Linked DNA regions of Labrenzia sp. VG12. The protein of the gene in region 1 interacts with the protein of each later gene in a pairwise test. Links are inferred from orthologs where the notes say so. Each region holds a gene or a part of one and is shown on either strand. Other genes may lie near its edges.

The links.
Region 2: the proteins of accC (region 1) and ribD interact in binary tests that used the Escherichia coli proteins (3 or more experiments, as listed by UniProt). The link is inferred for Labrenzia sp. VG12 from one-to-one orthologs.

Annotation. Positions count from the first base shown.
Region 1 is NZ_CP022529.1:1,567,220-1,570,481, reverse strand. What follows is about bases 153-3,094. They hold accC (acetyl-CoA carboxylase biotin carboxylase subunit), read right to left. Parts: upstream 2,326-3,094; coding sequence 979-2,325; downstream 153-978. Other genes in these bases: accB (acetyl-CoA carboxylase biotin carboxyl carrier protein), read right to left, coding at 2,341-2,817; aat (leucyl/phenylalanyl-tRNA--protein transferase), read right to left, coding at 246-926; CHH27_RS07165 (DUF5071 domain-containing protein), read left to right, coding at 153-186. Outside these bases: more of CHH27_RS07165, read left to right, coding at 1-152; CHH27_RS07145 (DsbA family protein), read right to left, coding at 3,128-3,262. UniProt on the Escherichia coli protein: This protein is a component of the acetyl coenzyme A carboxylase complex; first, biotin carboxylase catalyzes the carboxylation of the carrier protein and then the transcarboxylase transfers the carboxyl group to form malonyl-CoA.
Region 2 is NZ_CP022529.1:490,298-493,573, reverse strand. The notes cover bases 27-2,982. They hold ribD (bifunctional diaminohydroxyphosphoribosylaminopyrimidine deaminase/5-amino-6-(5-phosphoribosylamino)uracil reductase RibD), read right to left. Parts: upstream 2,089-2,982; coding sequence 964-2,088; downstream 27-963. Other genes in these bases: glyA (serine hydroxymethyltransferase), read right to left, coding at 2,605-2,982; nrdR (transcriptional regulator NrdR), read right to left, coding at 2,100-2,576; CHH27_RS02270 (riboflavin synthase), read right to left, coding at 351-962; ribH (6,7-dimethyl-8-ribityllumazine synthase), read right to left, coding at 27-197. Outside these bases: more of ribH, read right to left, coding at 1-26; more of glyA, read right to left, coding at 2,983-3,276. UniProt on the Escherichia coli protein: Converts 2,5-diamino-6-(ribosylamino)-4(3h)-pyrimidinone 5'-phosphate into 5-amino-6-(ribosylamino)-2,4(1h,3h)-pyrimidinedione 5'-phosphate.

The DNA.
Region 1 (3,262 bases):
CAACGGGTTCTTCATTCGAAGGACTCGGACTGGAAATTCTGGACGATCGATCTGGTCATCCGAAATCTTGACCCTGATATACGACAGCAACTGCGTGCCGATCTTGAACTTCTGGCAAATCGCGCAAGCCGGGAAGACAAGCTGAATGAGGTCGACGTCGTCTCGAACGAGGTTCTAAACCTCTAGATTATCCGCGTATCGTATGGCGCGGATGCTTGTTCCGTCGCGTGGCCCGCGACCTTCGCTTATCGCGATTTCCAGCTGTCCAGCACGTCCAGCACTTCCTGTCCGCAGGCTTGCGGGGAAAGCGCATAGAAATCGGTTTCCAGTTTCAGGGCTTCGGCCAGCCTTGTGTTGTATTCCGCTTGCGGAATTTCCAGGGCGCCAAACTTGCTGAGGTGATCGGTGACAAACTGGGTGTCCAGCAGGGAATATCCGCCGACGATCAGGCGGGCCACCAGATGCGCAAGGCAGACCTTGGACGCGTCGGTGCGGAACGTGAACATGCTTTCGCCAAAGAAAGCCCCGTTCAGGCTGACACCATAGAGGCCGCCGACCAGTTCATTGTCCTGCCAAGCCTCGATCGTGTGGCAATAGCCCATGTCGAAGAGTTCGCCATAGAGCCGGCGGATTTCCGAATTGATCCAGGTTTTCTGGCGCCCGGGCATGGGTTCGGCGCAGCCGTCGATGATGCCCTGGAAGTCTGTGCTGACACGGATCTCGAAGACGTCGCTGCGAATGGTGCGACGCAGGCGGCGCGGCAGATGAAAACTGTCCAGCGGGAGATGGCCGCGCCGTTCCGGCTCCAGCCAGAAGAGCCCTGGATCGTCTGCGGATTCGGCCATGGGGAAGAGGCCGCAGGCATAGGCTTTCAACAGAACCTGCGGCGTGATTTCCATCACGATGTCGTCTTTGTAACCTGCCATTCGGCCTCACTGTCCGGGCGGCAAGGGGCACATGCCCCTTGGCCTTTCGCGGTCAGCTCGACTTGGCAGCCAGATGTTTTTCCAGCCAGTGAATGTCGTACTGACCGTTCGCGATGTCTTGATTGTCCACCAAATCGCGGAAAAGCGGAATAGTGGACTTGATTTCGTCAACGACAAATTCATCCAGGCAGCGGCGCAGGCGCATCATGCACTCGACACGGTTGCGGCCATGCACGATCAGTTTGCCGATCAGGCTGTCGTAATAGGGCGGGATCTTGTAGCCCTGATAGACACCGCTGTCGACGCGCACTCCCAGGCCACCTGGCGGGTGGTAATAGGTGATCGTGCCCGGTGACGGCGTGAAGTTGACCGGATCCTCGGCATTGATGCGGCATTCGATGGCATGGCCTTCGAACCGGATGTCGTCCTGGGTCATGTCCAGGTCGCCACCGGCTGCGATACGGATCTGCTCGTTGACGAGGTCGATGCCGGTGATCATTTCGGTCACCGGGTGTTCCACCTGCAGGCGGGTGTTCATCTCGATGAAGTAGAATTCACCGTTCTCATAGAGGAACTCGACGGTACCGACACCGCGATATTTCAGCTTGCGCATTGCGCTTGCGACAATTTCGCCAATCTCGTTGCGCTGGTCGGCATTGAGGCTTGGAGAAGGAGCCTCTTCCAGAACCTTCTGGTGCCGGCGCTGCAAGGAGCAGTCTCGCTCGCCCAGATGAACGGCATTGCCTTTGCCGTCGCCGAGCACCTGGATCTCGATGTGGCGCGGCTTGCCGAGATATTTTTCCATGTAAAGCGCGTCGTCGCCGAAGGCGGCCTTCGCCTCGGACCGGGCGGTCGACAATGCCGTATCCAGCTCAGCCTCGGTCTGGGCAACCTTCATGCCGCGGCCACCGCCACCGGCAGCTGCCTTGACCAGAACCGGATAGCCGATCTCGCGTGCGATCGCGTGGGCGTCGTCCGTTGCCCGGACTTCACCGTCGGATCCTGGAACCACGGGAATGCCGAGATCCTTGGCGGTCTGCTTGGCCTGGATCTTGTCACCCATCACCCGGATGTGCTCTGCGGTCGGGCCGATGAACTCGATGTTGTGCGCTTCGAGGATCTCGGCAAAGCGGGCGTTTTCCGACAGGAAACCGTAGCCCGGATGGACTGCGTCGGCGCCGGTGATTTCACAGGCGGCCAGAAGCTGGGGGATGTTCAGGTAGCTGTCGCGGGCCGCTGGCGGCCCGATGCAGACGCTTTCGTCGGCCAGGCGGACATGCATGGCGTCGGCATCGGCGGTGGAATGCACCGCGACCGTTGAAATGCCCAGCTCCTTGCAGGCACGCAGGATGCGCAGGGCGATCTCGCCTCGGTTGGCGATAAGGATCTTGGAGAACATGGCCTGAGCGGCTCCTTATTCGACGATGATGAGCGGTTCGCCGAATTCCACCGGCTGGGCGTCGTCGACCAGGATCTGCTTGACGGTACCGGCCTTGGTGGAGGGGATGTGGTTCATGGTTTTCATGGCCTCGACGATCAGGATCGTCTGACCTTCGGACACCTTGTCGCCAACCTGAATGAAGGCGGCTGCGCCGGGCTCCGGCGACAGATAGGCGGTGCCGACCATCGGAGAGGTCACGGTGGTTCCGGACTGAGCCGGTTCAGCGGCGGCGGCCGGTGCGGTGGCAGGAGCTGCGGCCGGTGCGGCAGCGGCAACAGGTGCTGCAGTCGGGGCGGCAACGCTCACCGGCGCATTGATGGACATCTGGCGTGCGACTCGGATGCGGGTGTCGCCCTGTTCCAGTTCGATCTCGGAGAGATTGGTTTCATCCAGGAGGACGGCGAGATCGCGGATCAGGGCCGTGTCAAATTTCTTGTTATCATTACGCATCATGTTCTGGCTCTCATACTCGGTCCGCAAGAAGCTCGGCGGGCCGTGTTCGGGATGACCGCTCCATCGAAACATGGGGTCTGTCCCGTTCGTCACCGGTCCTTCACAGAAGCAACACCGTGCGACGTTTTTGGCTCAACCGCGCTCTTTGCTCCGCCGATTCAGGGCGTACAAAGGTCTTTGGCCCGTCTCCGAGAGGACAACGGGCCAAGCTTCTTATAGGGATTCAAACGTATAAGGAAAACCCCCGATTTCTCATTGATATCGTGCTTCAGGGGTTTCCAACAGGCTTCGGTCCCAAAAGGACTCGTCAGCAGGTGGTCTGCTCGCAATTCTTGAGCGACTTGATCTTCTCATTGAGCTGTTCATAGCCGACAGCGCCCATGACAACCTCATCCCCGACGACATAGGACGGGGTACCGGTCAGACCAAGTCGGTTGGCCAG
Region 2 (3,276 bases), 1.1 Mb from region 1 along the record:
TAAAACGTTCCCTCGCCTTCCATGGCCGTCAGCGCCATGGAGAGAGCGGCCGGGATTTCCAGAACGCCGGGAACAGCGATGCGGTCGTAGCTGGCACCGGCGGCCTCAATCGTCTTGACCGCGCCTTCGGCGAGCGAGTCCGCAAGATCGTCATAAAAACGAGCTTCGATGATCAGAAGTTTCGGTGCAGCGCTCATCGGTGTCAAATCCCTTGTAAGGCCGCGACAGGAACCATGTCTGCCCCGGTTTGTCCAGTGTCATTCGTGCAGAACCGCGAATCCGGGCAACTAATTTGTTGCCTGGTAAACACGGTCGGGAATAGCTCGTTTGCGAAGGTGTTGGGCGGGTCCCTACCCGGTCTTGGAGAATTCCGCAAGACGCGCGGCGTAGCGGGCCATCATATCCACCTCAAGATTGATCGCATCCCCGACCTTCTTGTCGGACCAGGTTGTCACCTCGAGCGTGTGAGGAATGAGGAACACGGAAAACAGCAGACCATCCACTTCGTTCACCGTCAGGGAGGTTCCATCCAGGGCAACGGACCCTTTCTTGGCGATGAACGGCGCCGCCTCTTCCGGCGCCTCGAACTGGAAATAGACCGAATCCGGGTGGTCTTCGCGCTTGGTGATCCGGGCCAGACCATCCACATGGCCCAGCACAAGGTGCCCACCGAGTTCCGCGCCCATGGTCAGGGACCGCTCCAGATTGAGTTTCTGGCCAACCTTCCAGTCCGACACATTGGTCAGGGCCAGGGTTTCGGCTGCCGATTCCACTTCGAACCAATTGCCATTGGAGCCATTGTCCTTGGCCGTCACTGTGTGACAGACGCCGGCACAGGAGATGGAAGCCCCGATGTCGAAACTGTCCGTGTCGTAGGCCGTCCGGATCCGGGTGCGCTTTCCCGCCGGAATGTCGTCAATTGAGTGAATTTCGCCGAGGTCGGTCACAATACCGGTGAACATGTCAGGCTTCCCGCCGTCTGAGGTAGATATATCTGTCCTGATCGAATCTGCCGGATCCGATCCGTTCGAATTTGGGGTCTTTCAGCACATCCGCAAGGTCGAGACCGTTCAGGGCAGGTATGCCCCCCTCGCCGATCTCCAGATTGCCGGTGACCACACAGAGGTCGTCGACCAGGTCCGCGTTCAAGAACGAGGTGGCCAGCCGGGCGCCTCCTTCCACCATCACACGCGTGATGCCGCGCGTTGCCAGCGCGCTCAGGATCACGGATGGCTTGATACCGGTTGTCTCGGCCGGCACCCTGATGATGTTCACGCCGGCCGCAGCCAACAGGTCGATCTTGTCCTGATCGGCATCGTTTCCGCATACCAGCCAGACCGGCACGTCGACACAGGTGCGCACCAGCTGAGATTCCAGCGGCAGGCGCGCACGGCGATCGATGATGACCCGCACCGGAGACCGCTCGGCAAGGCCCGGCAGACGGCAGGTCAACAGGGGATCATCGGCAAGCGCCGTTCCGGACCCGACCAGAATGGCGTCGCACATGGCTCGAAACCCGTGGACCTTGCGCATCGACAGGGGGCCGGAAATCTTGACCTGGCCTTCGCCGGACCGGCCGATAAATCCATCCCTTGAAACGGCAAGCTTGAAGAAGACCTGTGGCCGGTTCTTCATCTGGCGCAGCGTGAAGCCCTTGTAGAGCGCTTTCATGGCCTTTTCTCGGAGCCCGACCGCGACTTCAACACCCGCCTCGCGCAACATGTTGATCCCGCGACCCGAGACCCGGGGATTTGGGTCGGCCATGCCAACAACGACCCTCTTCACCCCCGCTTCAATCAGGGCGCTGGAACAGGGTGGCGTACGTCCATAGTGGGAACAAGGTTCGAGCGTGACGTAGCAGGTGGCTCCCCGCGCCCTATCGCCGGCCTGAGCAAGAGCGTTGACCTCCGCATGGGCCATCCCCGGACGCGACGTGACGCCACGTCCCACCACCGTTGGGCCGCTATTCTCGAAGCGGACAATCAGCGCCGCAACGGACGGGTTGGGCCAGACACGCCCAAGCCCGCGACGCGCCAGGCGTTCGGCGGCCGCCATAAACCGCATATCGATTTCAGAAAATGAACTCATGAAGCGCGAAATCAGCTGTCCTTGAGCGTCTCGACATCCGAGTCGCTGAGCTCGTCCAGAAGGGCTTCGAAATCCTTGGCCTCGCGGAAGTTCCGATAGACGGACGCAAAGCGCACATAGGCGACGTCATCGATGCCCTTCAGGCCTTCCATGACGTGGTTGCCGATCGTTTCTGCCGTGATTTCGCTTTCGCCGGAACTCTCCAGCTGCCGCACGATGCCGCTGATCATGCGTTCGATGCGATCCGGGTCGACCGGGCGTTTGCGCACGGCAATCTGCACGGACCGGGCCAGCTTCTCGCGATCGAAGGGCACCCTGCGGCCGGAGCGTTTCAGCACCATCAGCTCGCGCAGCTGAACCCGTTCGAAAGTGGTGAAGCGGCCGCCGCAGGTGTTGCATATCCTGCGGCGGCGAATGGCGGTGTTGTCCTCGGTCGGGCGGGAATCCTTGACCTGGGTCTCCTCACCCCCGCAAAACGGACATCTCATGTTTCAAAGCTCCTGACAGAGCCCGCTGTCAGCCCCCGTAGATCGGGAAGCGGGCCGTCAGTGCTTCTACCTTGGCTTTGACCGCGGCTTCAACCGCTGCGTTGCCCTCTTCACTGTTTGCGGCCTTCAAACCATCCAACACTTCCGTGATCAGGAGACCGACTTCGCGGAATTCCGCGACACCAAAGCCGCGGGTGGTGGCGGCCGGCGTGCCCAGACGAATGCCGGAGGTCACGAAGGGCTTTTCCGGATCGAACGGGATGCCGTTCTTGTTGCAGGTGATGTTGGCGCGGCCGAGCGCCTTCTCGGCAACCTTGCCGGTGGCGTTTTTCGGACGCAGGTCAACCAGCATCAGATGGTTGTCGGTGCCGCCGGAGACGATGTCGAGCCCCTGTTCCTTCAGGGATTCGGCCAGCGCCTTGGCGTTGTCGGTGACCGCACGTGCATAGGCCTTGAATTCCGGCTGAAGGGCTTCCTTGAAGGCGACGGCCTTGGCAGCGATCACATGCATCAGCGGACCGCCCTGGAGACCCGGGAAAACGGCCGAATTGATCTTCTTGGCGATCGCTTCGTCGTTGGTCAGGATCATGCCGCCGCGCGGGCCACGCAGGGATTTGTGTGTGGTGGTGGTGCAGACATGGGCATGCGGCACCGGGGACGGGTGTACGCCACCGGCGACAAGGCCGGCGATGTGAGCCAT